Regions from separate parts of the Dyella caseinilytica genome, predicted to be linked through region 4. Evidence: riboswitches for the same ligand, from Rfam matches in the RefSeq annotation. Region 4 holds a riboswitch; each other region holds the start of a gene.
What was found. A riboswitch is a leader RNA that binds a small molecule or an ion and turns the genes downstream of it on or off. The one in region 4 is predicted to bind cobalamin.
Positions count from the first base shown of each region.

Region 1: it holds a riboswitch for cobalamin, as region 4 does, so the genes downstream of both, metE (5-methyltetrahydropteroyltriglutamate--homocysteine S-methyltransferase) here and ISN74_RS18125 (ribonucleoside-diphosphate reductase subunit alpha) in region 4, are expected to answer to the same signal.
Region 2: it holds a riboswitch for cobalamin, as region 4 does, so the genes downstream of both, ISN74_RS20180 (TonB-dependent receptor domain-containing protein) here and ISN74_RS18125 (ribonucleoside-diphosphate reductase subunit alpha) in region 4, are expected to answer to the same signal.
Region 3: it holds a riboswitch for cobalamin, as region 4 does, so the genes downstream of both, ISN74_RS02885 (hypothetical protein) here and ISN74_RS18125 (ribonucleoside-diphosphate reductase subunit alpha) in region 4, are expected to answer to the same signal.

Region 1 is NZ_CP064030.1:535,717-543,589, forward strand. It holds gene ISN74_RS02285 (alpha/beta fold hydrolase) at 1-62, shown strand, start outside; gene ISN74_RS02290 (VOC family protein) at 52-1,056, shown strand; gene metK (methionine adenosyltransferase) at 1,168-2,364, opposite strand; gene metE (5-methyltetrahydropteroyltriglutamate--homocysteine S-methyltransferase) at 2,604-4,883, opposite strand; cobalamin riboswitch at 5,083-5,294, opposite strand; gene ISN74_RS02305 (class I SAM-dependent methyltransferase) at 5,450-6,280, opposite strand; gene ISN74_RS02310 (alpha/beta hydrolase) at 6,379-7,290, opposite strand; gene dusB (tRNA dihydrouridine synthase DusB) at 7,365-7,873, opposite strand, start outside.
Region 2 is NZ_CP064030.1:4,610,097-4,617,969, reverse strand. It holds gene ISN74_RS20185 (efflux RND transporter permease subunit) at 1-3,001, opposite strand, end outside; gene ISN74_RS20180 (TonB-dependent receptor domain-containing protein) at 3,241-5,145, opposite strand; cobalamin riboswitch at 5,548-5,776, opposite strand; gene ISN74_RS20175 (GntR family transcriptional regulator) at 6,004-6,756, opposite strand; gene zwf (glucose-6-phosphate dehydrogenase) at 6,947-7,873, shown strand, end outside.
Region 3 is NZ_CP064030.1:708,462-716,334, forward strand. It holds gene ISN74_RS02870 (phosphocholine-specific phospholipase C) at 1-333, opposite strand, end outside; gene ISN74_RS02875 (cysteine peptidase family C39 domain-containing protein) at 636-1,181, opposite strand; gene ISN74_RS02880 (TonB-dependent receptor plug domain-containing protein) at 1,311-3,782, opposite strand; cobalamin riboswitch at 4,075-4,303, shown strand; gene ISN74_RS02885 (hypothetical protein) at 4,404-4,982, shown strand; gene cobO (cob(I)yrinic acid a,c-diamide adenosyltransferase) at 5,006-5,608, shown strand; gene ISN74_RS02895 (cobyrinic acid a,c-diamide synthase CobB) at 5,685-6,986, shown strand; gene cbiB (adenosylcobinamide-phosphate synthase CbiB) at 6,983-7,873, shown strand, end outside.
Region 4 is NZ_CP064030.1:4,125,753-4,133,625, forward strand. It holds gene ISN74_RS18110 (peptidase C13) at 1-119, shown strand, start outside; gene tcuC (MFS transporter) at 396-1,685, shown strand; gene ISN74_RS18120 (hypothetical protein) at 1,753-2,049, shown strand; cobalamin riboswitch at 2,164-2,374, shown strand; gene ISN74_RS18125 (ribonucleoside-diphosphate reductase subunit alpha) at 2,682-5,084, shown strand; gene ISN74_RS18130 (GIY-YIG nuclease family protein) at 5,187-5,480, opposite strand; gene ISN74_RS18135 (ribonucleotide-diphosphate reductase subunit beta) at 5,620-6,642, shown strand; gene ISN74_RS18140 (GNAT family N-acetyltransferase) at 6,657-7,112, shown strand; gene ISN74_RS18145 (GNAT family N-acetyltransferase) at 7,115-7,546, shown strand; gene ISN74_RS18150 (hypothetical protein) at 7,567-7,873, opposite strand, start outside.

The DNA of each region.
Region 1 (7,873 bases), 1.2 Mb from region 4:
TTCAGGAGGAATTCCCTGATGTCATCGCGGAAGAAGCTCGGCGACTCTGGCATGTTGCGTAATACCGCTGTGCGATCCCTCATTCTATGGTCTGCACTGATATGGATAAGTGGCCTGGGCCAGACTGCAGGCGCGACGCAGCTCTCTGCAGAGACAAGCTCGATCGACCATATCCTGCTGTGGGGACGCGACATCGATCAGGTCACCGCAGTGATCGCGGTCAAGCTCGGGTTCCAGGTAAGGCCGGGGCGTGATCCCGGTGGCGTGGCGAATCGCTATGTTCGGATGTCTGACGGCAGCTATCTCGAACTGGAAGGCATCACGTCGTCGCATCCGGACATGGATCCTGGCATGCGTGCAGATCAGGCTGTATTGCGAGGCGGCTCAGGCTCTCGAACCTTTGGGCTCCGTTCCTGGGCGCTTGATCAGGCCCGAGCGTTCTTACTACAACAAGGCCTCAGTCCGACAGCCATCTTCTCAGCTTCGCCTACGGACCCAGATGGCGAAGGCCCTTCCATGCCTCCCCGTTGGCGTCTTTTCGCTTTCGAACACCAGCCGCTTTCGAGCAATCTGTTCTTCATAGACTACGCAACTGGCAAGGTCACGCCGACTCGCGTTTCGGATGATCAGGTTGCGCGAACGCATCCAAACAGCGCACAAGAATTGTCAGCATTATGGATACTTTCCTCAGACGCCGATGCAGATCGGAAGCAGTTCGAGCGGATGGGATTCACGGGCGGAACTCGTATCCAAATCCCGCAGATATCGGCTCATGGATATGGGGTGCCCGTCGGTCAGAAACGCATCTTTTTCCTGCAGCCGGATGGCCCAGGGATTGCCGCTGACGCGTTGCGCAAGGGTGGCCCTCAAGTTCTGGGAATCAGCGTAGGTGTTGCTGATTTCGACAGGGCAAAAAGATGGATCGAACGCGGATATGGAGAAGAGCTCGCAAGCTACCGTGGGGCGTTAGGTACGTCCTTTCTGGCGCCAACCCAAGGCGATCTTGGACTTTTGATTGAATTTCATGCTGTATCTGAGACGGCCACCGAGCGATAGCGTCCGGTTCGGGTCGCTGGATTTTTTGGCATTGGCTGCCAAGCGGTGCAGATAAACAAAAACCCCGCGGCCTGCCGCGGGGTTTTGGATGGAGCGCGGTAAGCGGAAGGTTTACAGCTTGGCGTCGGCGCGCAGGGCGTCGGCCTTGTCCGTCTTCTCCCAGGAGAACGCGGTGAAGGTCTTGCCGTCCGGACCCTTCACTTCGTACGGGGTGCGGCCGAAGTGACCGTAGCTGGCGGTCTGCTGGTACATCGGGTGGATCAGATCCAGCATCTTGATGATGCCGTACGGACGCAGGTCGAAATGCTTGCGGATCAGCTTCTCGATCTTGTCGTCAGCGATCTTGCCGGTGCCGAAGGTGGTGACCGAGATGGATGTCGGCTCAGCCACGCCGATGGCGTAGCTCACCTGCACTTCGCAGCGGTCGGCGATGCCGGCGGCCACGATGTTCTTGGCCACGTAGCGGGCTGCGTAGGCAGCCGAACGGTCCACCTTGGACGGATCCTTGCCCGAGAACGCGCCACCACCGTGACGAGCCCAGCCGCCGTAGGTGTCGACGATGATCTTGCGACCGGTCAGGCCGCAGTCGCCCACCGGGCCGCCGATCACGAACTTGCCGGTCGGGTTGATGTGGAACTTGGTGCCTTTGTGCAGCAGCTTGGCCGGCAACACGGGCTTGAGGATGTGCTCGCGCACGGCTTCGACCAGATCCTTCTGCTTCACGTCCGGATCATGCTGAGTGGACAGCACCACCGCGTCGATCGCGGTCGCGACGCCGTCTTCATAGCGCAGGGTGACCTGGCTCTTGGCGTCCGGGCGCAGCCACGGCAGCGGGGAATTCTTCTTCTTGCGGACCTTGGCCTGCTGCTCGACCAGGCGGTGCGAGTAATAGATCGCCGCCGGCATGAAGTCCTTGGTTTCGTTGGTGGCGTAGCCGAACATCAGGCCCTGGTCGCCAGCGCCCTGTTCTTCGGGCTTCTTGCGGTCCACACCTTGGTTGATGTCCGGCGACTGCTTGCCAATCAGGTTCAGCACGCCGCAGGTCTCGCCGTCGAAGCCGACGTCGGAGGAGTCATAGCCGATATCGACAATGACCTTGCGGGTCAGCGCTTCCAGGTCGATCCAGGCGCTGGTGGTGACTTCACCGGCGACAATCGCTACACCGGTCTTCACCATGGTTTCGCAAGCCACGCGCGCGCGCGGATCCTGCGCAATGATCGCGTCGAGGACGGCGTCGGAAATCTGGTCGGCGACCTTGTCCGGATGGCCTTCGGAGACCGATTCGGAGGTGAAGAGGTAATTGCTCATCGTGGCTTATATCCTTCTTTACGGATAAAGAGATGGAAGAGGGAATTACGCATGATACACGCAGCGGCCCACTTTTTCATCGCCAAGTCTGGCATATCCACATGACAGTGAGGCCGGATTCAGGCGGTGTTGCCGGCATCCCTCCCCCTGCTTCAGGCAGGGGAAGGGGCATTTTTACATGGTGCCGTTTCGAGCCTGGTCAATGGCTTGCGGTGGAGTCGGCCGAGACCTGTGGCTGTTCAAACTCCGCTGGCGGCAATCGCCGTCCGCAACGCCCTGGCGGCGTTGACCATTGCGACCAACGCGGGCTCGGTCTCCTTCCAGCCACGCGTCTTCAGCCCGCAGTCCGGGTTGACCCACAACTGCCCTGGCTCAAGCACAGTCAACGCGCGCTCCAGCAGATCGACCATCTCCTGTTGCGACGGTACGCGCGGTGAGTGGATGTCGTAGACACCAGGGCCGATGCTGCCGGGATAGCGGAAATCCTCGAAAGCCTGCAGCAATTCCATGCGCGAACGGCTGCTTTCGATCGAAATCACATCCGCGTCGAGTGCGGCTACGGCTTCGATGATGTCGTTGAATTCGCTGTAGCACATATGTGTGTGAATCTGCGTGCCATCGCTGGTGCCACCGGCGGTGATGCGGAAACAACGCACGGCCCAGTCGAGATAAGGTGCATGTTCGGCGTGCCGGATCGGCAAGCCTTCGCGCAGCGCGGGTTCGTCGATCTGGATCACGCGGATACCAGCGCTCTCCAGGTCATGCACTTCATCGCGCAAGGCGAGCGCCAGTTGCAGGCAAACCTGATCGCGCGACAAGTCATCGCGTACGAACGACCACTGCAACACCGTCACTGGTCCGGTCAGCATGCCCTTGACCGGTTTGTCGGTCAGCGATTGCGCGTAGCGCGACCATGCTACGGTCATCGGTTGCGGTCGAGAGACATCGCCCCAGATGATCGGTGGTTTCACGCAGCGCGAGCCATAGCTCTGCACCCACCCGTGACGGGTAAAGGCGAAGCCGTCGAGCTGTTCGCCGAAGTATTCCACCATGTCGTTGCGTTCGGGTTCGCCATGCACCAGCACGTCGAGGCCGATGCGTTCCTGGAAGCGGATGACGCGCTCGATTTCTTCGCGTAGCACGGCTTCGTAAGTGTGATTGTCGATGCGTTCGGCGCGGTGATCGGCGCGCGCGTGACGGAGGATATCGGTTTGCGGGAACGATCCAATCGTCGTGGTTGGCAAGGGCGGCAAGGCCAGCGCTTCGGCTTGCACACGACGGCGATGCGCGAGGCTGGAGCGTCGCTGCGTGGCTTGAGGACTCAGCGTATTGGCACGTGCACGAACCTCGTTACGCTGAACGCCATGCGCTCGCTTGCGCGCCGTCAACAGGGCGGACTGTTCGTTCAAGGCAGCTTTGGCCGTCGCGTCGCCATCCAGGGCCTTGGCATAGTGTTGGATCTCTTCAAGCTTTTGCTGCGCGAAGGCGAGCCAGCTGCGCAGATCGGCTGGCAACGCGGTTTCCTGTGATGCATCGATCGGTACGTGCAGCAGCGAACAGGATGGCGCGAGCCATAGCGCATCGGTTCCGCGCGCGGCAGCGATTTTTTCAATCAGTGGCAACACACGTGCCGGTTCGCTGCGCCAGATGTTGCGCCCATCGATGATGCCGGCGCTCAGTACGCGCTGTTTTGGCAGGGCGGACAACACGCTGTCGAGTTGTTCCGGCGCGCGTACCAGGTCGATGTGCAAACCATCCACGGGCAGGCTGGTTGCCAGCGTCAGGTTGTCGCCGAGGCTGCCAAAATAAGTGGTAAGTAGGCGTTTGGGAGACGTTCCGATGGCCAGCGCGGTGTAAGCGGCCTCATAGGCGTGCTTGGTGGCGGCGTCCAGGTCCTGCACCAGGCAAGGCTCGTCCAGCTGTACCCACGCTACGCCTGCCTGGGCCAACTGTTCCAGCAGTTCGATGTATGCCGGGATCAAGCTGTCGAGCAGGTTGAGCGTGTCGCTGCCATCGACCGTTTTGGACAGCAGCAGAAACGAAACCGGCCCGAGTAGGACAGGGCGCGCATCGATGCCCAATTCCCGCGCTTCCAGCCATTCGGCCAACGGCTTGTTGGCATTGAGCCGGAAGCGTTGGCCAGCACGAAGTTCGGGCACGATGTAGTGATAGTTGGTATCAAACCACTTGGTCATCTCTAGCGCGTGCAGTTCGCGGTTGCCGCGCGCCATCGCGAAGTAACCGGCCAGTGGATTCTCACGCAACAACGTGCGATAGCGATCGGGCACGGCATCGAACAGCACGGCCGTGTCGAGCACGTGGTCGTAGAGCGAGAAGTCGTTGACGGCAACGGTGCGTATGCCGGCCGCGCTGGCGAGTTCCCAATGTCGCCGCCTCAGTGCCTTTGCTGTGTCCAGGAGTGGCGTGGCGTTACCGTCTTGCCAGTAGGTTTCCAGCGCACGTTTCAGCTCGCGGCGACGGCCGATACGTGGAAAGCCAAGATAGGTGGTGCTTGTCATGTGTATTCCTCATTGCGGTCATGGCAAAGAGGAACGAAGGCAGGCGCGCCCGTGAGCCAGGCCCAGTGCGCACCGTCGACCTTCGCCCCCGCGGGCGAACTGGTTGGACCGCGGGCAGGCTGACGCCGCACCGGCAAAGCGGCGCTGCGCCGGGTCTCCCCGCGGAGTTCCCAGGTCGTACGAAGCACGCCGTTGCGAACGGCTGGCTTCGGCTGGGGCAGGTCTTCGGGCTCGTGGACGTGGCATCGCGCCGCCTACTGTTCGCCGCTTCCCGGGGCTTTACCCAGTGCCTATGGCGAAGGTCGTTTCCACACACCGCTGCGGGGCAGCGCCGGATTCAAACCGGCTTCCCTTTTAATTTCATCTCTTCATAAAGATGAAGAGATGAAGACCTCAGCGAGCGAACGATAGCCGTACGGATGGCTGTGGTCAATCGGGCGAATATCGCCACCCCGTCGTCCCGGCGAAGACCGGGACCCAGTGTCTTTCGCTTTGAACAAGCACCCACGTAAGTCGCTAGGTCCCGGCCTCCGCCGGGACGACGGATGGAGGATCGCGACGGCGGTCTAGTACACCGTCGCCCGCGCCTGCACAAAAGCAAAAAAGAACACCGCATTGGGGTCGTTACGCACCGCCTGCAACTCGCTGCGCATGCCTTCCACCGTGGGGATATCGGTCTTGCCGGCGGCGATCAACTGATCGGCGGCGGAAAGCAGCAGTTCCTGCCAGAACTCGATCATCTGCTTGCGACGTCCCGGTTGGCGGTTGTCCAGATGCACATTCTTCACTTCCGTCTGCACATCACGATAGCCGCCGGCCAGCAGCAAGTTGCCGAGTTTGGCGCCGACGAACGGATCGCCACCGCTGTCGTACTGGTGATCATTGAAGGCCATCCAGTAGCGCAGCAGGTTGGGTGAGTAGGGATCGAGGAAGAAGGAGGAGTTCAGTACTTCGGTGACATACACCGTGGCGCCGGGGCTGAGCACGCGACGAACTTCACTCAGCACGCGTGCGGGACTGGGCATGTGCTCTAGCACCCAGCATAGATAAGCAGCGTCGAAGCTGCGTTCGGCAAAGGGCAGATCCGTTGCGTCGGCCTGTCGAAGCGTATAGCGTGATTCGCACCAGGCGGTTGCGCCCAGATTGCGCTCGGCAGCGGCCAACTGCGTGGGCGAACGGTCGACGCCGGTGACATGCAACTCCGGAAAGCGGCGCAGCAGAATTTCAGTCTGTGCACCCACGCCGCAGCCCACTTCCAGCAGACGCGTGGCACCGCCGTAGTCGATGTGGCTGAACAACGTGGATTCGAACATGCGCGCCTGGCGCATAAGCCGCGATTGCTCGTCCGCGGAGAATCCGTGGATATACGGGAAATCGCCGGTCGCAATGCTGTTCATGCCGGGCCTGCCGGACAGGAAGGGAACCTGGGCGTGGAACGCGTCTTGGCTTTCACACCTTACTCCTGTCCCTGTCCGGCGAGGAGTGTAGGCGGCGTTTACGGCATGGTTGTGACGTCGCCGGATGGGCGATGGCTGCGGATGAAGGCCAGCACATCCGTCAGGGTGGGGGCATCGTTGTGGAACGGCCGCGACAGTGCGAACACTAGCGCATTGTGGCTTACACCCGGATACAGACGCAGCGTGACGTCGTCATGCTTCGCCTGTAATGCATGAGTCAGCGACACGGCATTCGACGGATCGACCTCGTGATCGGCTTCACCCTGAAGCAGCAGCATCGGCGGCTCGTGGCCACTGACGAAACGCACGGGTTGGGCGCGCGCCTGCGATGCCTGATCGTGGCCGAACATGCCGAGCATCTCTTTTTCGTTGGCCGGGATCGGCATGAAGTCATAGCAGCCCGCCAAGCCGATAAACCCGGCCATGTCAGTCGGACGTAAACCGTATGGCGCCAGCCAGGAGGGATCGGTTACCAGCAAGGCGCCGATCTGGCCGCCGGCAGAGTGTCCCATCACAAAGATATCGTTCGGTGCTCCGTCGATATCAGTTGCATGCTGATGCACCCACGCAACGGCTTTTGCGGCGTCCTGCATAAAACCATCCATTTTTACCTGCGGATATTTGCGGTAATCCGGAATCACCGTCACGACACCGTGCGCAGCGAGTGTCGTGCCGACAAAGCGATACCAGGCACGCTCGCCATGCGTCCAACTGCCACCGTAGAAGAACACCACAATCGGCGCATGATCGGCATGCTGTGGTCGGTAGATATCCAGTTGGAGTTGGTGCTGCGCGTCGAACACAACGCTAGGTGGCACCGTGATGCCCGCCTGGTGGTCGGTGGCATTGAGTCCGGCAAAAAGGGTGGCGCGGCAACCGCCAAGCAGCAGGGCAACTGTGATCAGCGCAATGCGGATCGAAAGCGCGTGGCGGTGATGGAGGCGAGACAAGATATTCATCGATGACGTAAGGGAGTGCACGGTATCGATGATGCCTGCATTCGCAGCGCAAGGGTTTGCGCCGTTTATGCAGCCAGCGACCACTCGTTTTGCAGGGTCTCGAAATAGCTGCGGGTCAGGCGCAACTGGTCGTGCGCATGATCGGCGCGATTGACGACATCACGAAACGACGCGTTTTCGGGCCGATCCTTTGCGTACCAGCCAAGATGCTTGCGGGCAATGCGCACACCGGCGAGCTCGCCGTAGAACGCATAGAGATGCTCGAGGTGACCGAGCAGGATCGCGGAAACATCCGCCGGTGAGGGTTCTGGCAGCAATTCGCCCGTTGCGAGGTAGTGCGATATCTCGCGAAAAATCCACGGCCGTCCCTGCGCGCCACGCCCTACCATCACCGCATCGGCACCAGTGAGTTCGAGAACACGCTTGGCTTGCTGTGGCGTGACGATGTCGCCGTTGGCCAACACGGGAATCCGCACCGAGGCTTTCACCGCAGCGATGGTGTCGTATTCCGCTTCGCCTTCGTATTTGTCTGCGCGCGTGCGGCCATGCACGGCGAGTGCTGCAATGCCGTTGT
Region 2 (7,873 bases), 480 kb from region 4:
TCGCGATACCCAGCGGCTGACGCATTTCCGAGCCACTGCCGAAACCGATCGCCAGCGGCAGTGCCGCACCCATCGCCACCAGGGTGGTCATGGTGATCGGACGGAAGCGCACCAGCGCGGCTTCACGGATTGCTTCGGGCGGCGTGCGCCCACCTTCACGTTCGGCGACCAGCGCAAAATCCACCATCAGGATGGCGTTCTTCTTCACGATGCCGATCAGCATCAACACCGCGATCACCGACATCGTGGTGACCTGGGTGTGAGTGAGCAGCATGGCGAGAAACGCGCCGACACCAGCGGCAGGAAGTGTCGACAGAATGGTCAACGGATGGATCAGGCTCTCATAGAGAATGCCCAGCACGATGTACATCACCAGGATCACCGCCGCGAACACGATCAGCGCATTCTCCAGCGCTTCGACGAGTTTCTGGTTATCGCCGGTGTAGCGCCGGGTAATGCCATCGGGCAACCGCGCGGCATCGATAGCCTGGTCGATATATTTCAAGCCATCGGCCTGGGTGACGCCATCGGTCAGGTTGTAGCTTATCGTTGCTGATTCCACCTGATTGAAATGCTCGATCTCCACGGGCGCGATGTACGGTTCGATATGTGCCATCGCCGAAAGCGGCACCATCTTGTTCTGGCTGTTGCGCACATAGGTGTTGAGCAGCGTATCCGGACTGAGCGTGTCGGCATTGGTAGCCGTCAGCACCACGCGATATTGATTCACATCCGAATAGATCACCGACACCGGAGTCTGCCCGAACGCATCTGCCAGCGCCTGGTCGACCTGACCCATGCCGACGTTCAAGCGCGAAGCGGCGTTGCGGTCCACGCGTAAAAGTTGTTGCTTGCCGATGCTGTCGTAACTGGTATGGACGTCCTTGAACTGCTTCATCGTGCGCATCACCTGCGCCAGTTTCAGCGTCGACGGCTGCAATGGTGTGCCGGTATTGCTGCCCAAGTCGAAGGCAAGTTCGCCGCCGCCCTTGTTGCTACCGCCGCCAAGGAACTGCAAACCGCGCATGGTGATTTTCATGTCCGCGATGCTTTTGTACTTCTTGTCCAGCCGGGCGATGACTTTTTCCAGCGAATCGGGCCGTTCGCCCGGTCCCTTGCCGAGTGGCTTGAGATCGACGAACAGTGTGGAGGCGTTGCCGACTGCACCGTTGTTGTTGTTCCCGCCAAGGATGGTCGTCACGTCGGTGACGGCGGGGTCGGCCTGCATGATGGCGGCAATGGCTTCCGTACGTTGAGCCATCAAGGCGGGTGAAATGTTCGCTTCGGCTTCCAGTTGGGCGATCAGCATGCCGGTGTCTTCTTTAGGCATGATCGCGCCGCCAGCGGTCTTGGCGACCACCACCGCCAACAGCACGGTAAGGATCAACAGGATCAGCGGCTGCCAGCGCATGATGCGCCGGTGATGCATGGCCCAGTCCAGACCGCGTTCGTAGATGCGCAGGATGCTGCGGTCGAAGCGTTCCGCGGCGGCTTCGAGCCTGCCTGGCTTGTGCTCTTTCGAATTCTCCGGCAACAGATAGCGACCGCACAAGGCTGGTGTCAGCGTGAGCGATACCAGTGCGGAAATGACGATCGTCGCGATCAGCGTGACCGAGAATTCGCGCATCAACATCACTAGCGTGTTGTTGCCGAACACCATCGGTGCGAACACGGCAATCAGCGACACGGTGATTGAAATCACGGTGAAGCCGATCTCGCGCACGCCCAGCAGCGCCGATTCCAGCGGATTCATGCCGTGTTCCATATGGCGCACGATGTTCTCGATCACCACGATGGCATCGTCGACCACGAAGCCGATGCACAGCACCAGCGCCACCAGCGAGAGAATGTTCAGCGTAAAGCCCAGCGTAAACATCACCACGAACGCACCGGCGAGCGACAAGGGCACGCTCAGCATGGCAATCAGCGTGGGGCGTACGCGACGCAGGAACACCAGCATCACAAGGGCTACCATCAAGATACTGAGCAGCAGCGCCAATTCCACTTCGTGCAGTGCGGACTTGGTGGAGACTGTCAGGTCGAAGATCGGCGTGATCTGCACATCTGCAGGCACCAGATTGCGCAGCGCTGGCAACCGGTTGCGGATTTCCTGCACCACCTCCACCGAGTTCGCTTCGGGTCGCTTGCTGATCTGCATCGACACCGCGCGCTGGCCGTTGAACCACGCGGCCTGGTATTTGTCCTGCTCGCCGCTGGTAATGGTGGCGACATCCGACAGGTACACCGGCACGCCCTTCTGATTGGCGACTACCAACCTGGCGAAGTCTTGCGGGGTATGCAGCGCATCGTTGGCGGTGACGGTCATCTGGGTGATGCCGTCCGTGATGATGCCCTGCGGTGAGGTGACATTCGCCGCGCGCAGCGTGTTGGCGATGTCGTTGGCGGTCAGTCCCTTGGCGGTGAGTGCGGCAGGATTGAAATTCACCCGCACCGCATGCGGCGTGCCGCCAAACACCTGCACCTGCGCCACGCCGGGAATCTGCGCGACGGCCGGCATCAGCAGCGTATCCGTCAGGTCGTAGAGCTTGTCCGGCGGCATACCGGTCGAGGTCAGCGAAATCAGCAGGATCGGAATCGATGCCGTGTCGAACTTGAAATATTGCGGCGGCTGGATGCTGGCCGGCAGGTCCGCCTGTGCCGCGTTGATGGCGGCCTCCACATCGCGCGCGGCCTTGTCGGCACTGCGGCCGAAATCAAACAGGATCTGGATCTGCGTACCGCCGGCGTTGCTGTCGGAGGTCATCTGCTGGATGCCAGGAATGCGGCCCAGCTGGCGTTCCAGCGGCGCCACCACCGTGGCGGCCATGGTTTGTGCATCGGCGCCCGGGTATTGGGCGATCACCACCACGCCGGGAAAATCCAGCGACGGCAAGGCCGCCACGCCCAGCAGCAGATAGGCGCAGAAGCCCGCAATCGTCAGTCCGATCGCCAGCAGCGAGGTGCCGATCGGCCGGCGGATGATGGGTTCGAAGACGTTCACGGCCTTGCCCGTGCCATGTCAGACGAGCGCAGACACACCGCGCGGGAGGCGGCGCATGGAAGAGAAGACGCATTCATAGGCACCTTATGCCCCGGGATCCTATCCCATTGAATGTGCCTGAAGTCCGGCCGTGCCGGAAGACATGGGAGTCATGTCTCCCTTTCCTTCGCGAACATTCCTATATTTCCGCCCCTGGGATGGCCGAGCCGGGGCCCGGCATTCCCAGGGAGCGTTCGGCATCAATGGATGGAGGGGCTGTAACGCAGCGTGAGATACCAGGTCCGGCCCAGCTGGTTGTAGTAATACGCCGTCTCGTAGTTGTGATCGAACACGTTCGCCAGCTTCGCTTCCACCTGCCAGCTCGGTGCGAAGTTGTAGCTGACGCGCAGATCCGTGGTGGCGTATCCGCCCATGCGGTATTGGTTGGCGGTGTCGTCGTAGCGCTTGCCGGAGGCGAAGAAGGTGGCGCCCACGCCGAACTTGCCGAAACTGCGATCGACATCCACGCGGCCGGTCTCTTTGGCGCGGCGTGGCAGAAGATTGCCGTTGTAGGGGCTTTCGGTGTTCTTGGGCTGCATCAGCGTCAGGTAGCTTTGCACGCGCCAGTCATCCACGTTGAAGCCGAATTGGCCTTCGATGCCGCGGATCACCGCCCGGCTGATGTTCATCGGGATGAACTCGGTATTGAACGCGATCAGATCGGTGATGCGTGTCTGATAGGCATTCACGCCCCAGTTCCAGTTGCTCAGCTGCTGGTTCAGGCCGATTTCCGCGCTGCGCGAGGTTTCCGGCTTCAGGTCCGGGTTGGCCGTGGGTACGCCACCGAAGGCGGGGAAGTACAGGTCATCGAAGGTCGGCGCATGGAAGGCCGTGCCATAGCTCACCGACAGCACCGGGCCCTGATCGAAGTGATAACCCCATGCCGCCGCGCCAGTGTTGTGGTCGCCGAACTGATCATTGTTATCGTGGCGCACCGACAACTGCACTTCGTTCTGCCCGAACGTGCCCTGGTACTGCGCAAAGGTGCCAGTGTCGCCGCGTGTGGTTTCTTGGAACGCGGTGTCGCTGTAGATATGTTCCTGCTGGTAATCCACGCCGACCGTCAGCAGCTGGTTGCTGGCCAGCGTGATGTCGTTCTGCCACGACGCCTGGTTGCGGCGGGAATCGAAGTAGCCCGTCGGCATGCGCGGGTAGTACTCGCCGAAGTAGGTGCCTTCGTAATAGGTGGCATCGTCATCGCGGCTTTGGCCGGCGGTCAGGGTGACTTTCCAGATATCCAAAGGTGTGAAGCTCAGGTGCGCGCCCGCGACGTACTGTTCCTCGATGGCATCGTTGCCACCGTAGGGGCTGCCGGCGTACTCCACGTTGCTCTTGCTGCGCATCCAGTCGAAAGACAGCTCGGTGCCATCATCCCAGCGATAACCGAAGTTGGCGAAGCCGTTCCAGTTGCGATACGCGTCGTTGCGCGGATCATCCACGTCGCACGCCACGCCCAATTCCGCCGCTCCCATGCGGCAGGCCGGAATGCCGCCGGTATACGTGCCGCCCAGGCTGGCGTTGTACCAGAGGTGCGAATCGCCGCCGGACACGCCGGCCTGGCCGTTCACGTAGCCATGACTGCCGCCGCTCACGCTCACAGAAGGCGAGACGCCGCCATTGGGCTGGCCGTGACGCAGGAAAATCTGCAGCACACCGCCGATCGCATCGGAGCCGTACAGGCTGGAACGTGGGCCGCGCACCAGCTCGATGCGCTCGATGGCGTCGACCGGAATCTGTTCGAGGGCTGCCAGGCCCAGGCTCACCGAGCCGATACGCACGCCATCGATCAGTACTACCACGTGGGTGGGATTGGTGCCGCGCAGATAGAGCGAGGTCGATTCGCCGATACCGCCCGTTTGCGAAATGGAAACGCCGGGCAGGCCGGTCAGCAGATCGGCGACCGAGGTCGGCTGCAGGCGATCGATATCCTCGCGCGTGATCACCGTGACCGAGGACAGCGCGTCATTGGCGCTGATCGCTGTGCGCGTCGCGGTGACGATCACCGGCGACAGCGTGCTGTTCGGGTCCGTGGCGGTCTGGGCATGGCCGGCCTGTGCGACCAAACCAGACAGAAGTGCGGCTGCTAGCGCAGTCTTTTTCAACATGTAAGTTCCCCTGCCGCACGTCCCCGCGCGGCGTGAATAAATAAGCCGGCGAACTTGGGGAGTCGGGAACGGAATGGCGGGCAGGCGACAGCCGTCGCGGGGCACGCGCTCCGAACCCTCGCCCACCGCGAGTTGCCAGAACCTAAGAGCCTCTCTACGGTCTCTGCATAGCCCGCGTTGTCGTTGAATAGCTGCCAGGCGGCAGTGCTCGGCGCAGCGCCTGACTCACTGTCAGGTCAAGCCGTGCGCTGCCGCCTGGCAGCTATTCAACGACAACCCTCCGGGCTGGATCTGTTTGCCCACATAACGGCGTCATCACTCGGTTGTGTATCGACATACACGCCCTCGTTCTTCCTTGTTCTGCGTGCAAACAGATCCCAGCGCGGGCCATGCAGAGGCCGTAGATAGGCTCTGTCTCGGGCCGGTCTCCGGACTCGCGAGTGGCATGCAGTTGTGCACGCCATCGAACGATGCCTTCCCATGCCATGCACAGTGGCGCTTTATCGTTCGCGAAAGGCTCGCTTACCGTTGCGGGGGCAGTGCCGGCCTTGCTGAGTGAACAGCGCACCGGCTTCCCGTTTCATCCCCTCGGACCTGAGGCCCAGGGGACACCCGAAACGGGCGAACTGTAGCCGGTGGGGGTGGGTGGGGGCAATTCGGCTCGGTTTTCGCCCAAGATTTACGTTCTTTCTAGGTCGCCGGTTCTCGCCTCACCGTCATCCCGGCGAAGGCCGGGATCCAGTATGAACACGCTGTGCGAAGCACTCGATACAAAAGGTTCTGAGTGCTTCGCACGACGTAATTGAACTGGATCCTGGCCTTCGCCGGGATGACGAGAAATGTAGATCGTCGAGGCGCCTAATCCGTCTGCAGTTCCGCCACGAAATCGTAGATATCCCCGCGATACCACGAGGTCGTGAACTCCACCACGCGCCCATCGTCGAGAAATCCCCGGCGTTCGATATGCAAACCCGCGCTGCCTGCCGTCACATGCAGCAAGCGGGCCTGCCGTGCACCGAGCAGAACGGCACGCAGCCGCTGCAAAGCGCGTACCGGGCGGCAGTCGTATTTCTCCAGCGCTTCGTACAGCGAGTCATGCACTTCGTGCGGATCGGGCAATATGCTGGCTGGCACCACGGTGCGTTCGATCGCCAGCGGCTCGTCCTCGGCGTAGCGCACGCGATGCAGGCGGGCGACCAGCACGCCGGGTGACAGGTTGAGCGCCATCGATTCTTCTGGGGTCACTTCGCCCACGCTGCGCTCGAAGAACTCCGAGCGCGGATGCAGGCCACGGGCACGCAGGTCCTCGGTAAAGCTGGTCAGGCGCGACATCGGCTTGATGATGCGCTCGGCCACGAAGGTGCCGGCACCGTGACGCTGGGTCAGCAGACCTTCCTCGACCAGGCCGGAAATGGCCTTGCGTACGGTCACCCGGGACAGCCCCAGGGCCTGTGACAGGTCCCGTTCGCTGGGCAGGGTCTGGCCCGGCTCGATATCCCGCTGCTGGATCACGTTGCGAATAGCCCGGCGCAGCCGCAGGTAGGCCAGCGGCTGGTGGGTGGTCGTTTCGCGGCTCAGGCGCCGGTATTCGTCAGCCAAGGCGTTTTGCATCATTCCCGCACAATACCAATGCCGAACCACTGGTACAACCAGAGGTTCAGCCAGACGCCAGCTGGCTTAGGAAAAAATTGCATACGATTGCAACGCACAAAAGACTGGTATTGCCTGGTATGTCATTGGTACGATCGAAACTCCCCGGCGGCTGCACCCCCGTGGCCACCAGCATTCATAGAGGTGAGTTGTGACTGCACCTGCTCAACCGGTCGAGCTGTTCGACCTGGTGATTTTCGGCGGCACTGGCGATCTGGCCGTGCGCAAATTGCTCCCTGCCCTGTTCCATCGCTTCGTTGACGGCCAGATCCAGGAAGGCAGCCGTGTCATCGGCGTGGCCCGCGAAGCGCTCGACGACGACGGCTACCGCAACCTGATCCGCTCCGCGCTCAATGGCGCCGCCCAATCCAACCCGGCGAAGCTCAACGCCTTCCTCAAGCTGGTGCATTACCGCCCGCTGGACGCGCGCAAGGACGAGGGCTGGGACGATTTTGCCAAGCTGATGGGCGAACACCCCGATCACGTGCGCGTGTTCTATCTGTCCACCTCGCCGGAACTGTTCGTCGACATCTGCCAGCGTCTTGGCCATTACGGCCTCAACCAGGGCCAGTCGCGCGTGGTGCTGGAAAAGCCGATCGGCCACGACCTGGCCAGCGCCAATCGCATCAACGATGACGTCGGCGCGGTATTTGCTGAATCGCAGACCTTCCGCATCGATCACTACCTCGGCAAGGAAACGGTGCAGAACCTGCTGGCGCTACGTTTCGGCAACGCGCTGTTCGAGCCGCTGTGGAACGCTGGCCATATCGATCACGTGCAGATCACCGTGGCCGAGACCCTCGGCGTCGGCCGCCGCGGTCCGTATTACGACCATGCCGGCGCACTGCGCGACATGGTGCAGAACCACATGCTGCAGCTGCTGTGCATGGTGGCGATGGAGCCGCCCGCTTCGCTGTCGCCGGATGCGGTACGCGATGAAAAGCTGAAAGTGCTGCATGCGCTCAAGCCGATCGACGAAAGCAACGCGTCGCAATTCACCGTGCGTGGCCAATATCGTGCTGGCGTCGCGGAAGGCCAGAGCGTGCCCGGTTATATCGAAGACCTGAATGCGGACAGC
Region 3 (7,873 bases), 1.4 Mb from region 4:
CAGCATGTATTCGGTAGTCGGGCTGGACGTGCTGGTGGGCTGATACCACACGTTATTACCGGTCGTTGTACTGCTGGGCAGCGGATGCGGCACTGGGTCGTTGAAACCGCGCACGCCAGCCAAGCTGCCGAAGTAATGGTCGAATGAGCGATTCTCTTGCATGAAAATCACGACGTGCCGCACGTCGCTGATAGTGCCGCCCGATGTGACCGTCGATGCCGCCATGGCCTGACGGATGGTCGGTGGCAGCATCGACAGTGCCGTCAGTCCACCCGCCGCGCCTGCCGTCATCTTCAGGAATCGGCGACGCTTGATATCGTCAATCTCGCTCATACACGCTCCCCACACAATTGCCGGCCCACGCCAGCCCTGCATAGCTCAGCGCAAGGCTGTTGCAGTGCATTGCCAATAGAGGGTCAGGAGCTAGACACGAAGTGGATGGGTGTCTGGTCTTGTTGGTTGTTGTCGACAAGTGGGGGACGGGTTCACGTTGTCGTCACGACATCAGGTGGGATCCGTTCGTGACTTCTTGATGGCGAAAGGGGACGTGGCAAAAAAATCCCGGCCTGAGCCGGGATGTGCAAGGCATCGCAACATCTGCATGGAGGCGATGCAAAGATGTGCTGTGTTGGATTTCAGCGGAAACTGATCGCCGTACGGCCAGCCCAGTTGACGAAGTCGTCGTAGGCAACCCGCTGCCGTTGACCGCCGACGCCGGCAGGCCAGGGATCGCGCACCAGCAAGGTGAAGTTGTTGGTGTCGTCATAGCCATACACCACGTAATAGTGGATGGCAGAACCGATGATGACGATATTCCCGCTGTCGATATCAGCGCGAAAATTGCCAGGCGTGTAGTTGTTTTGCAGGCGGCCGTTGATGGCTGCGTGATTGACGGCACCGTAGCTATTGCGAATCAGCTGAACCTGCTCGCTATTGAGATTGGCTCCGCCGTTTTCCTGTTCGCCGCTGAGCAGGTCGTCGAAAACGGCATCGTTCCATTGGGCGAACGTCGGCGGCGCCTGGGCGGCAACCAATTGCATCAGGCTGGCGCGTGCAATGGCGTACTGGCTGGGGGCGCCCAGTCCGTAATAGTTGCGTGCCATCAGTTCTGCGGCGGCGAAGCACCAAGCCGGCGTTTCCTGAGCAATCAGGGCGGGAGGATTGGTAACAGTCTTGGGCATGGGCGTGTCTCCGTTAAGGGTGTACACGCAAGGACGCCTCGCTGCGGCAGATGTGAACGCCAAAAAAAATCCCGGCCGGAGCCGGGATGTTTCGATGCATGGCATCGCAGAGGTTGGCAGTGGGTCGAATCACCAGTGATAGATCACTTTGGTGTAATAGTAGCGCCCATTGAAGCCGTCGGGTGAAAATTCTGAATACGGAATGGTGCCGTTGTTGTTATTGGCGGCGATCACCTTGTCCGGATAACTGTTGGTGGCATTGTCCACACCGAGCGTGAAGGTCCAGTTGTCGAGGTTGTAGCTGCCAGCCACATCGAGCACCCATTGCGGGCTGAAGATCTGATTGAGCAGATACGATTCGTTGCTGTACGCGGTGAAACTGCCATAACGGGTCAGGTTGCCGTTGAAGACCCAGTGACCGATCTTGTAGTTCTCGTTGAAGATCAGCTTGCTGCGCGGCGTGGAATTGGCGAGCAGGCCACGGATATCGCGGTAGCTCACGCGCTCCAGCTCCAACCCTAGCGCCTGCAATTGTGGCGGATTGGGTGCCACGCCGGTGACCTGGGTGCGGTTGTAGTTGTAGCTGAGCGTGCTGTCGAGCACGCCGGCGTTGCCGAAGTCAGACCGGTAACTGGCCACCAGATCGCCACCCTGGGTCTTGGTATCCACCGCGTTGGTGAAGTACTGCGCCGAGCTGTAGGCCACGTTGCTGATGCCGTTGGCGGCGAGGTAATCCACCACCACCGGATCGTTCAAGCCGCTCAGCGTGCTGGAGAGCACGATGCGGTTGTAGATCTGGATCTGGTAGATATCGAAGGTCAGCGTCAGCGGGTCGATCGGATTGAAGACGGCGCCGATGGTGTAGTTATGCGATTTCTCTGGCTTCAACGCCTGTGCGCCAAGCAACTGTGCCACCGGATTGCTGACCGGCAGCAGGCCGGTCTGATAGATGCCCGGCGTAACACCCGGTCCGGCGCTGCTGGGTGTGAGGTAGAGCGAACCGATCTGCGAATAGTCTTCCTGCGCCAGCGACGGCGCGCGGAAGCCGGTCGATGCGCTGGCGCGCAGCGCGAAGCGGTCGGTAAAGTCGTAACGCGCGGCCAGAGCGCCCGAGACCGTGTTGCCGAAGTCGTTGTAGTCCTCGTGGCGCACGGAGATCGACGTACCGAGCTTGTCCGTGAGGTTGGTTTCCAGGCTCACGTACTGCGCGACATCGCTGCGACTCCATGAACCCGTATTTACCGGGCTGTAGCCGCTGAAGCCCTGCGCGCCACCGCTTACGCCCGAGGTGCCCACGTAATACGAATCCGGATCGCCTGCGCTGATGCTGTAGGTATCGCGCTGGTACTCCGCACCGAACGCCAGCGTCACTGGATTGGGCAGCCAGCTGGGCGAGAAATCTTTGGCGATGTCGACGTCCGCCACCTGTTGCGCCGCCGAGACAATGCCGTCGAAGAAGCTGCTCGGCGTATAGCCGAAGTCGTGCAGGTAGGCGTAGTTGGCGCTGTGGATGGTGTCGAGTGATACACGGTTGCCGCCGTAGTTGGCGCTCACATCCCAGCGCCAGCCGCTTTCCGTTGTACCGCGCACGCCGGCGACCAGCGCCTGGTCGGTGCTGTGGGCCTGCAGCAGCGGCTGATAGCCTTCGGGATAGATCGCGCTCAGCAGCGAATTGACCGACGACGGGTAGCCATACGGATTGCGATACAGCTCATCGGAAATCGCATCGCGCTCGTGATAGCTGCCGAAGGCATAAAACTGCACGTTCTTGGTGATGTCGTATTGCGAGTTGAGGAACAGGTTGTGCTGGCTGACGGAGGGATCGCCGAACACCTGCTTTTCACCCAATTGCGGGTAACGCACGTCGACACCGCCGTGGTTGGTTGGGTCTTGGTGTCCGTCATCCAGACTGATGCGCAACCAGCCTTTGTCGCCACTGAGCGGAATGCCAAAGTTGGCCGAGCCTTGCCATTGATTGCCGCCGCCACGCTGATAACGACCACCATCCAGCTCGACCGAACCGCCGTCGGCACCATGTTTGAGGATGATATTGATCACGCCAGCGATCGCATCGGAACCGTATTGTGCGGACGCGCCGTCGCGCAGCACTTCGATATGGTCGATCGCGGAAAGCGGGATGGTGTTCAGATCCACCGGCGCCGAGCCGCGGCCGATGGTGCCGTCGGTATTGATCAGCGCGCTGGAATGCCAGCGCTTGCCATCCACCAGAACGAGCACTTCATCCGGCGAAAGGCCGCGCAACTGCACGGGGCGCTGCGAATCCGTGGTGTCAGTGGCGGCCGGGCGCGGGAAATTCAACGACGGAATCAGGCGGGCGAGCGCAGTAGACAGTTCACTGGTACCGGTGCTCTGCAATGCTGAGGCAGGCACTACGTCAATCGGCGAGAGCGAGCTGCTGTCAGTGCGGTTCTGCGCGCGCGTACCGGTCACGATCACCGCTTGCAGATTCTTGGTATTCGAGGAGGAGGGAGGAGTCTGCGTAGCATCCTGCGCCGCCGCCGTCGTGGCGAGCGCTAACAGCAGAGCAGTAGTGAGCGATGTCTTGGTATAGGTAACGAGACGAGCCTTGCCTTTCTTCATTAGCGAATTTCCCCTAAGCACATGATTGCTGCATAGCAACAATTTCAGGTTAGTGACAATTGGATTCCGGGGCAACCGATGATTAGGCGTCTAAAAGTCCAAATGGGAATATCCATATTGAACATGCATTTACCTGCATGTTTACGATGGGCTGCGGGCTGCCCACGGCCGATCTAACGGCAAAGCGCAAGTTCGTTCGCTCAACCTCCCCGGCGCGAGCATGCGTGCTCGTCATGTGTAGGTGGTGTGTAGGAGGGGCCGCATTCGGGCTAGGCGCATGGGGAGGCAGGCACTAAGATGCCCCCGCCTAGGTGACTGCCGGCGTGGTGTCGGTGGTTGAAACGGGAATCCGGTGACAACGTGCCCACTGCACGGACATACCGGAGCTGCCCCCGCAACGGTAGGCGAGCAACGCGATCCCCACGTCGCCACTGTGCCGGGTGCACGGGAAGGCGGGGATCGGAAGGACCCTTCTTCCTTCGCTCGCAAGCCCGGAGACCGGCCCAGGCGATCACCGGACGGCGGAGGGCCAGGACGGGAACCGCTGCGCCATCAGCCGGTGCCGTTTCCTTCCGCTATCCGACCGGCCCATGGGCCGCTGCGTGAAGGAGCATTATCGTTATGAAGCCTTTGTCCCGATCGATGTCCATCGGTCTGTTTCTGCTGCTGACCTTGCTGATGGTCACCACGCGCTTCAAGCATTTCGGCGATGCCCTGCATCTGCCCGATGCGTCCATGGCGGTGTTCTTTCTGGGCGGCTTGTACTTGCGCAGGCACCTTGCCTTCGTGTGCTTCGTGCTGCTGGCCGTATTGCTGGACTACGTTTCGATCCACTACGCCGGCATCAGCGATTTCTGTGTAACCGCCGCCTACGCCTTTCTGCCGCTGGCTTATGCCGCACTCTGGTACGGCGGTCGCCTGTATGCCGGGGAACTTGGCAGTAATCTGCGTTCGTTGCTCGGCGCGTTGGTGGTCGCGCTGGCGTGTGCAGCGCTGTCCTTTGCCATCTCCAACGGTTCCTTCTACTGGCTAGGTGGCCGTTACGCGCAGCCCCACATGGCCGAATACCTCCAGCGCCTCTGGCAATGGGGTCCTTTGTTCGTGCGCACCACGTTGAGCTACGTCGCCGTAGCCTTGCTGATTCATCTTGGCTTGTCGCGGCTTGCCAATAACCAGAACGTTACGCGAGTACAAGCATGAGCGACCAGCCAACAAAAGATGCGATGACGCCGGAAGAACGGCATCGCGAGCGCATGCAGCGCAAGAAGGAGCTGGTCGATCGCAAGATCGCTCGCGCCACCATCGATCGTGGTGTGTTGGTGGTGAACACCGGTAATGGCAAGGGCAAGAGCTCATCCGGATTCGGCATGCTTGCACGCTCGCTGGGGCATGGCTTCAAGTGTGGCGTGGTGCAGTTCATCAAGGGCACGTTCTCAACCGGCGAAGAAGCCTTCTTTCGCCGCCTCGCCGGTGATCAGCTGGATTACTACGTGATGGGTGAAGGCTTTACCTGGGAAACGCAGGACAAGGCGCGCGATATCGCTGCAGCGCAGGCCGCATGGAAGATCGCTGCTGGCATGCTGGCCGATCCCGCCTATGACTTTGTACTGCTCGATGAACTCAATATCGCGCTGGTGAAGCAATACGTGCAGTTGGAACAGGTGCTGGAAGCGGTCGCTGCGCGTCCGCCGCGGCAGCATGTGGTGATTACCGGGCGTGGCGCGCCGAATGGACTGATTGCGGTGGCCGATACGGTGACCGAGATGCGGGTGGTCAAGCATGCGTTCGAAGCAGGCATCAAGGCGCAGAAGGGTGTGGAGTTGTGAGGAGAGTTGTTCTGCCTCAAAGCCATCATTCCCACTTTCGCGGGAATGACGGTTTTGCGTATAAGGGGCCTTTACTATGAGCGTGTCGTTAACGCACGACTGCCCAGCGCTATTGATCTCGGCCCCCGCGTCCGGCCAAGGCAAAACCTCAGTCACCGCCGCGCTCGCACGCTGGCATACGCAACAGGGTCGCCGCGTGCGCGTGTTCAAGACCGGACCGGATTTCCTCGATCCGATGGTGCTTGCTCGCGCCGCAGGGTCACCGGTCTACCAGCTCGATCTATGGATGTGCGGCGAGTCCGATGTGCGCCTGCGCCTGCACAAGGCCGCCGCATCGGCAGACTTGATCCTGGTGGAAGGCGTGATGGGGTTGTTCGACGGCGATCCATCAAGCGCAGATCTCGCGCAGCAACTCGGTTTGCCGGTGATGGCGGTGATTGACGGTTCCGCCATGGCTCAGACATTTGGCGCGTTGGCTTGTGGATTAGCTGCCTATCGCGAAGGATTATCTTTCTACGGCGTGGCTGCCAATCGTATTGGTAGTGCTTATCACGCGCAGTTGTTGAAGGAGAGCGTGCCATCATCGATGCATTGGCTCGGTGCGTTGCCGCGCGACGCATCGCTGGCGCTGCCGGAACGGCATCTAGGCCTGGTGGCAGCGGCAGAGCTGGCGGATATCGATCAGCGGCTCGACGTGCTGGCCGATGCTTGGGCGTTGCACGCCAGTACCGTGCTTCCACCACCGGTCGCTTTCGAAGCGTCTGCAACGTCGCCTGTTCCCGCTCTGTTGCAAGGTCAGCGTATTGCCGTTGCGCGCGATGCGGCGTTCTGTTTTCTCTATCAAGCCAATCTCGACCTGCTGGCTCAGGCAGGCGCATCGCTCCATTTCTTTTCACCACTCGCGGGCGATGCGTTGCCGGAATGCGATGCAATCTGGCTGCCAGGTGGCTATCCAGAGCTTCATCTGGAGACGCTGTCAAAACAGCAAAATCTGCATACGGCCTTGCGTGCACATCGCGATGCGGGCAAGCCGATCCTCGCCGAATGCGGAGGTCTGCTGTTTGCATTGGAGTCCCTGGCAGACCGCGACGGCCACGAAGCGCCGATGGCCGGACTGTTGCCAGGACGCGCCGCCGTGCAGCCGCGCCTGGCCGCGTTGGGTCTGCAAGGTGTCGACCTGCCCGAAGGGACTTTGCGCGGTCACACCTTCCATTACGCGCACGCTTCAATCGAGACGCAGCCGCTTGCGCATGCGGTCAATCCGAACAAAGGTCCTGGCCAGGAAGCGGTGTATCGGGACCGCCGGCTCACTGCGAGCTTCGTGCATTTTTATTTTCCATCGAACCCGCTGGCAGCGTTGCACTTGTTCCTGCCATGAGCATGGTGTTGGCCATGTGGGTGGCGGTATGTGTCGACGCATGGTTGGGAGAGCCGCGTGGTGTGCATCCACTGGTGTTGTTTGGCCGCTTGTCAGCGCTGATTGAAACTCACCTGCATGCTGACCGACGTATTGCCGGTGTGCTGGCCTGGTCATTGGCCGTGTTACCGCTGGTGTGCGTGTTGTGGATGGTGCAGCGATTCCTGCCGGCTTGGTCATCGTGGTGTGTATCGGTGCTGGTGCTTTATCTGACGATTGGTCTGCGCAGTTTGGGCGAGCATGCGACGCCGGTGGCTGATGCGCTGGCTGGCGATCGGCTGGATGATGCGCGCCGCGCCGTAGGGCACATGGTGAGTCGGGATACTGAAGCGCTGAACGCCAGCCAGGTCGCTGCAGCGGCTACCGAATCCGTGTTGGAGAATGGCAACGATGCCGTGTTCGGTGCGCTGTTCTGGTTCGTCCTATTGGGTGCGCCGGGAGCGTTGCTCTACCGGTTGGCCAATACACTGGATGCGATGTGGGGTTATCGCACACCGCGTTACGAAAACTTTGGTTGGGCGGCCGCAAGGATCGATGATGTGCTGAATTTTGTGCCAGCGCGATTGACCGCGTTCACCTATGCTTTGTGCGGACATTTCGATGCCGCCCTGCGTTGTTGGCGCACACAGGCACCGCAATGGGATAGTCCCAATGCCGGTCCCGTGATGGCGGCTGGCGCTGGCGCTTTGCGCGTGTCACTGGGTGGTGCTGCGCCCTATCATGGTGTCTGGGAAGTGCGTCCGGAACTGGGCGAGGGCGATTTGCCGGATGCTGTGTCGATTCGCCGCGCGCTCAGCCTGGTGCGTCGCGGTGTCGCGCTTTGGTTATTTGTCGCCTTGCTGCTTGCC
Region 4 (7,873 bases):
AGGCACCCACGCCCGTCGCCCGCTGCCTGGCCGGTGAGTTTTCGGTCTGGACCTTTCCAGCACCGCCGAAAGTGCCAGGTTCGGTCAACTACCCGGTCGAGATCGACGTAAGCATGTAGACACGCATGCATGACAAGGGTCCCGATGCGGAGCGTGGAGTCAGCTCCTTCTCCCCTCCGGGGAGAAGGCTGGGATGAGGGGCCAATCTTGCGAAGTGGATGCAGTGCGTCTGCGCCGAACAACGGGAATGGCATGATAAACGTGTCGCTCATGGCAAGCCCGGCCCCTCACCCCAGCCCTCTCCCCTAAGGGGAGAGGGAGCAGATCACCGGTAAATGAAAAGTTTCACCGGGCAACAGTGGATGCGCCGGGACGAGTGACCGAGGTAAATACGGATGACGAACACCGCAACACCACGCTCACGACGTGACAGCTTCAAGGCCATCATCCGTGTCGTCAGCGGTAATTTTCTCGAAATGTACGACTTCATGGTCTATGGCTATTACGCCCCGGCCATCGCCAGAGCGTACTTTCCCAGCCATAACGCCTACGCTTCGCTACTGCTTACCTTGCTGGCTTTTGCAGCCGGCTTCGTGATGCGACCTGTCGGCGCCATCGTGCTCGGCGCGTATATCGACCATCATGGACGCCGGCGCGGATTGATCCTCACGCTTTGTCTGATGGCGGTGGGCACGCTGCTGGTTGCCGCGGTCCCCAGTTACGCCACCATCGGCGTGCTCGCTCCGTTGCTTGTGGTAGCCGGACGCCTGCTGCAAGGTTTTTCCGCGGGCGTGGAACTCGGTGGCGTGTCGGTCTATCTGTCCGAAATCGCCACGGCTGGGCATCGCGGTTTCTATTGCGCGTGGCAATCGGCCAGCCAGCAGGTGGCCGTCGTATTCGCGGCCCTGCTTGGCCTGCTGCTGCAATACTGGCTGCCGCCGCAAGCCATCACCGACTGGGGCTGGCGCGTGCCGTTCCTGATTGGGTGCCTGATCGTGCCCTTCCTGTTCGTGATCCGCCGATCGCTGGAGGAAACGGAATCCTTTCTCGCACGACGTAAGCCCGACATCGGTGAAATCTATCGATCCATGCTCGCCAATGGACCGGTCGTGCTGGTCGGTGTTGCGATGGTGCTGATGACGACGGTGTCGTTCTACCTGATCACGGCCTACACGCCGACCTTTGGCGTCGAAGTGCTGAAGCTGTCGCAGTTCGATGTGTTCGTGGTGACGCTGTGTGTCGGCATTTCCAACTTTGTATGGTTGCCGTTGATGGGCTCGCTTTCGGATCGCATTGGCCGCCGTCCGCTACTGCTCGCCTGCACCGTGCTGGCCTTGCTAAGCGCCTATCCGGTGTTGCGTTGGCTGGTCGCCTCACCGGATTTCGGCACGCTGCTGAGCGCGGAACTGTGGCTGTCTTTCATCTATGCCAGCTACAACGGCGCGATGGTGGTGACGCTGACCGAAATCATGCCGGCGGATGTACGCACGACCGGCTTTTCGCTGGCTTACAGCCTGGCCACCACGGTCGGTGGTTCCAGCCTGGCGATATCGCAGTGGCTGATTCATGTCACGGGCAACAAAGCGGCGCCAGGCTTGTGGATGTCGTTTGCGGCGCTGTGCGGGCTCGTCGCTACGCTGATCGCTTTCCGGGATCCGCGCAGCCGGATGCAGCACCTTTCCTGATCTGGGCCCAACGCTGCGCCAACCGTGCGCTACCCTAGGGCTCGCCTTCTCCCGCTCGGAGCCAGCGATGCGCGCACCCACCGGATCGGTCGTCGGGCTTTGCTCCGCCTCCGCCACCATGTCGGCCATGGGCATGGCCTTTCTCGGCTACTGGGGCGTCCACGAACCGGTGCCATGGCGCTGGGCCGACATCCTGGTGGTATGCCTGGCCTTCCTCAGCTTCGGCGCCCTGGGTTCGACGATCTGGCTGATCACCACCCCGATACCTGAAGACGGTCACGAACGGATCGTGCCGGCCCGCCGGACCTTCGCCGCGGGCATGGTGCTGATGTGGCTGGCGATCGTGATTGCGGTCGTTCCGTAACCCGACCCATACCTGAAAATCACGAATTTCCCGCAGGCCGCATCCCGCTTGGTCCTTCGTGGCTTATCCACTGCTTATCCACAAATTATTGGGTTGACCGATCCGGTCGACCCCGATATGTTGTGTCCCGTCGGTCGCCTCTCTCGGATTATTTCGAGGTTGGCTAAAGGGAATCCGGTGTGAATCCGGGACTGCCCCGCAGCGGTAAGTGGAAACGAAAGCCCATCGTGCACTGGCCCAGGGGGTGCCGGGAAGCAGGGCAAGTAGGCGGGCCGCAAGGCCCATGTCCGCGAGTCCGAAGACCTGCCGACACGGCGTGACCGGAGTGTCATGCCGAACGTGACGGCCTCCGCGGGGAGGCGGGTCGCATGACGCGGATGTCCTTAACCGTGTAATGCGATCTACCGCGGCAACCGCCACATCAGCCCTGCGCGCGGGAGCAGGCGGTTGAAATCTGGAGCCTGTCCTGATCGAACCGGACCCGAGAAGTCTGGTCACGGCAGGTTCCGCAGCCCGGAGCGCCCGACATGCAACCTATCGATACCGAATCGCGCGAGCGTACTGACGCCCGCGCAGAGTCGTCCGCCTTTTCCGCCGATGTCGACACGTCGGCCACTGCCAACACTGTCACGATGTCCGCTACTGCTGAAGCTCCCTTTGCCCTGACTCCTCCCCACAACCCCGGCCAGATGCGCGTTACCAAGCGCAACGGCGGCCAGGAAATCGTGGACGTTAACAAGATCGTGCGCGCGGTCACGCGCAGCGCCGAAGGCCTGCATGCGGTCGATCCGCTGCGCGTGGCGCTGAAAACCATCGGTGGCCTGTATGACGGCGCCAGCACGCAGGAGCTGGATCAGCTCTCCATCCGCACGTCCGCGGCGCTCACCGCGGAGGAGCCGGAATACGGCCAGCTCGCCGCGCGCCTGCTCGGCGCCTTCATCGAGAAGGAAGTGAGCGGGCAGGAAATCCAGAGCTTCTCGCAATCCATCGCACGCGGCGCCGAGCTGGGCATCGTCAACACGCGCCTTCGCGATTTCGTCTCTGCCAACTCGCGCAAACTCAACGATGCTATCGATGGACTCGCCACGCGCCGCTTCGAATATTTCGGCCTGCGCACCGTGTACGACCGCTACCTGCTGCGCCATCCGCAGCTGCGCAAAGTGATCGAAACACCGCAGTACTTCTTCATGCGCATCGCCTGCGCACTGGGCGGCAATGAGATTGCCGAAACGCTGGAGCTGTATCGCCTGCTTTCCTCGCTGGAATACATCGCCAGCTCGCCGACGCTGTTCAATGCAGGCACTGCACACGAGCAGTTGAGTTCGTGCTTCCTGCTGGACTCGCCGCAAGATTCGCTGGAATCGATCTACGAGAAATACGGCGACGTCGCCAAACTCAGCAAGTTCGCCGGCGGTATCGGCCTGGCCTATACGCGCGTGCGTTCGCGCGGCTCGCTGATCAAGGGCACCAACGGCCACTCCAACGGCCTGGTCCCGTGGCTGAAGACACTCGACGCCTCCGTCGCCGCGGTGAACCAGGGTGGCAAGCGTAAAGGCGCGGCCTGCGTGTACTTGGAACCGTGGCACGCGGACATCGAGGAATTCCTCGAACTGCGCGACAACACCGGCGACGAAGCACGCCGCACGCACAACCTGAACCTGGCCAACTGGATTCCCGACGAATTCATGCGCCGCGTCGAACACGACGGCAACTGGTCGCTGTTCGATCCCAAGGTCGTGCCGCACTTCGTCGACAGCTGGGGCGAAACGTTCGAGCGCGCCTACCATAAAGCCGAGGCCGAGGGTCTGGCCGTGAAAACGGTGAAGGCGCGCGAACTGTATGCACGCATGCTGCGCACGCTGGCGCAGACCGGCAACGGCTGGATCACCTTCAAGGATCGCAGCAACGCCACCAGCAACCAGACCGCCAAGGCCGAGAACGTCATCCACCTCTCGAACCTGTGCACTGAGATCCTGGAAGTCACCAACGCCGGTGAAACGGCCGTGTGCAACCTGGGTTCGATCAACCTGGCACGCCACGTGGTGGACGGTGCGTTCGACTTCGCCAAGCTCGCTTCGACGGTGCGTACTGCCGTGCGCCAGCTCGACCGCGTGATCGATCTCAACTTCTATCCGATCGACACCGCAGCCACCGCCAACCGCAAATGGCGTCCGGTCGGCCTAGGCGTGATGGGCATGCAGGACGTGTTCTTCAAGCTGCGCCTGCCATTCGACTCAGCCGAAGCGCTGGAATTGTCCACGCGCATCGCCGAAGAGATCTACTTCAACGCACTGTCGCAGTCGAATGCGCTGGCCGAACAGCACGGCGCACATCCTGGTTTTGCCGAAAGCCGCGCTGCAAATGGCGAACTGCAATTTGACTACTGGTCGAATGCCAAAACCAACGACACCGCACGCTGGGACGCATTGCGCGAAGCCATCAAGACCAAGGGCCTGCGCAACTCGCTGCTGATCGCCATCGCACCGACCGCCACCATCGCTTCGATTGCCGGCTGCTACGAATGCATCGAGCCGCAAGTCAGCAATCTGTTCAAGCGCGAAACCCTCTCAGGCGACTTCCTGGTGGTGAACCGCTACCTGGTGGACGAACTGAAGACGCTGGGTCTGTGGACGTCGGAAATCCGTGACGCGATCAAGCTGGCGGAAGGCTCGATCCAGGGCATCACCGCCATTCCGGAACGTTTGCGCGCGATCTATCGCACCGTGTGGGAGCTGCCGCAGAAAGCGCTGATCGATCTGGCTGCCGCACGCGGCGCATACATCGACCAGAGCCAGTCACTGAACCTGTTCATGGAAAATCCGAACATCGGTCAGTTGAGCTCGATGTACATGTATGCGTGGAAGTCCGGCGTGAAGACCACGTATTACCTGCGCTCGCGTCCGGCGACGAAGATTGCCAAGACGACGGTGACCGCGGCGGCTGTAGCCGCGCCCGTTGCCGATGCGCAGGAAGCGGCCACTGCTGCCGTGTTCTGCTCATTGGAGAATCCGGAATATTGCGAGGCCTGCCAGTGACCACAACCCGTCGCCCCGGCGCAGGCCGGGGCCCAGCGACTTTGAAGTACAAGATAGTCAAAGACACTGGGTCCCGGCCTTCGCCGGGACGACGGATGGTAGTTAGAGGAGAGTTGGAAAGAGATCACGCCAGTAAGGATTAGCGTTTTCTATCAAACGCAACTTCCAGCCCCGATGCCATCGCTTCAACAATTTTTCTCGTCTGATTGCCGACTCCATCGTGTCATGCAGCTCATACCAGACAAGGCAATGCGCGCCATGACATCTGGTAAATCCGTGAATTAAACCATTCCGATGTTGCCAGACCCGTTGAACAAGATCGGACGTAACCCCTACATACAATGTTCCATTTCGCTTGCTTGCAAGCATATATACGCAGGGTTGTCGTGAACGCATGCTACTGATCAGGGAAAATACCAAGCCCGATCATCGCCGCCTGAAGCGAGACAGCAAATCGCTCCGCGCCCTCCATACCCGTCGTCCCGGCGAAGGCCGGGACCCAGCGACTCCCTACACGCTATAAATCGAGGACCTCATGTCCGACACATCAAAAGCTCACCACATCCTCGAGCCCGGCTTCGAACTCACCTTGCGCCCGATGCGCTATCCCGAGTTCTACGAGATGTACCGCAACGCCATCAAGAACACCTGGACGGTGGAAGAGGTCGATTTCTCGCTGGACGTCACCGACCTGAAGTCGAAGATGACCGATGCGGATCGCCACTTGATTCACCGCCTGGTCGCATTCTTCGCCACCGGTGACACCATCGTGGCGAACAACCTGGTGCTGAATCTGTATCAGCACATCAACGCGCCCGAAGCGCGCATGTATCTGTCGCGCCAGCTGTACGAGGAAGCGCTGCATGTGCAGTTCTATCTCACGCTGCTGGACACCTACATTCCCGATCCGAACGAGCGCAACAAAGCCTTCGCCGCAATTGAGAGCATTCCCTCGATCAAGCAGAAGGGTGCGTTCTGCTTCAAGTGGATCGACTCCATCCAGGATGTGCAGCGACTGGAAACGCGCGAACAGCGCCGGCAGTTCCTGCTCAACCTGATCTGCTTTGCGGCTTGCATCGAAGGCTTGTTCTTCTTTGCTGCGTTCGCCTACGTGTACTTCCTTCGTTCTCGCGGCCTGCTGCATGGCTTGGCATCCGGCACTAACTGGGTGTTCCGCGATGAGTCGGGTCACATGGCGTTTGCGTTCGAAGTGGTACGCAAGGTGCGCGCGCAAGAGCCGGATCTGTTCGACGAAGACATGCGCATACAGGTTGAAGCCATGCTGGAAGAAGCCATCGCCTGCGAAACGCAGTTTGCCGAAGACGTGCTTTCCGGCGGTGTTGCTGGCCTGTCGGTGAAGGACATGCGCCAGTATCTGGAATACTGCGCGGACCAGCGCCTGACCCAGCTTGATCTGCCGAAGAAGTACGGCGCGAAGAACCCCTTCGACTTCATGGATCTGCAGGACGTGCAGGAAGTGACCAACTTCTTCGAAAGACGTGTCTCGGCGTACCAGGTCGGCGTACAGGGCGAGGTTGCGTTCGACATGACGTTCTGACGATCATTGCTCGCATGGATTCGCCGCATATTGTTCTTACCGACACACCGGAAACCAGCGAACTGGCGGCGATCCGCCGCGGGCTTGACGCGTTCAACCTCGCGGCGAGCGGCATCGACGATCAGCGTCCGATCGCCTTGCTGGTCAAGGATCCCGCCACGCAAGAAGTGCTTGGCGGACTGAACGGGCGTACATCGCGCGGCGTGCTGTTTGTCGATGTATTTTTCCTGCCCGAGTCCATGCGTGGCCACGGTCTGGGTAGCAAGCTGTTGCAGATGGCGGAAGAAGAAGGCCGCCGTCGCGGTTGCCGCATCGGCCTGCTGCACACCAACGATTTCCAGGCGCCGGCGTTTTACACGAAACACGGCTGGCGCGAGTACGGCAACTTTCCCAGCGATCCACCGGGAAGCCGTCGTATCTTCTTCACCAAAGATCTCACTGCTTCATCAAGCGAATCGTCATCAGCATGAGCATGCCCCACATCGTTGTCACGGATGCGCCGGAAGTTACCGACATCGCTGTGATCTCCGACGGCCTCGATCAATTCAACGTCGACATCAGCGGCATCGCAGATCGGCGTCCGCTGGCCGTGCTGGTAAAAGATCCTGAAACGCGCAAGACATTGGGTGGCGTCACCGGCCGCACCTCTTTGGGCCTGCTGTTTCTCGACGTTTTCTTCCTTCCTGAAGCCATGCGCGGATCGGGCATCGGCAGCCAGGTCTTGCAGATGGCGGAAGCGGAGGGACGCCGGCGCGGTTGCCGTGCAGCGGTGCTTTACACCATCAGTTTCCAGGCGCCGGAGTTCTACAAGAAACACGGCTGGCGCGAATTCGGCGCCATTCCCTGTGATCCACCAGGCACCAGCCGAATTTTTCTTACCAAGGATCTGCTGCCGTCAGCGTAGGCGTCCCGCACCGTGGCACGTCAACGTGCGGGTTCCACCCGAATCTGATAGTTCCACTGGCCAAACATCGTTGGCGGGGAAACGACCTTCACCAGCACACTGTCATCGCCCGTATAGCCCTTTTCAGGCGTGTAGAACAGAGCCAGCGACTTGCTCTTCTGTTTGTTGCAGGGGGACCGCAGATTTGTGCTTGAGTAGTTGGAATAATCCTCAATCACTTTGAATTGAGCCACGCCATGCGCCGGTGGCTTCAGAATCGTTCCTTCAGGAATGTTGTTGATGCTGCAATCGACATTGAGGTTGTACCAATGTCCAGCATAGATCTGC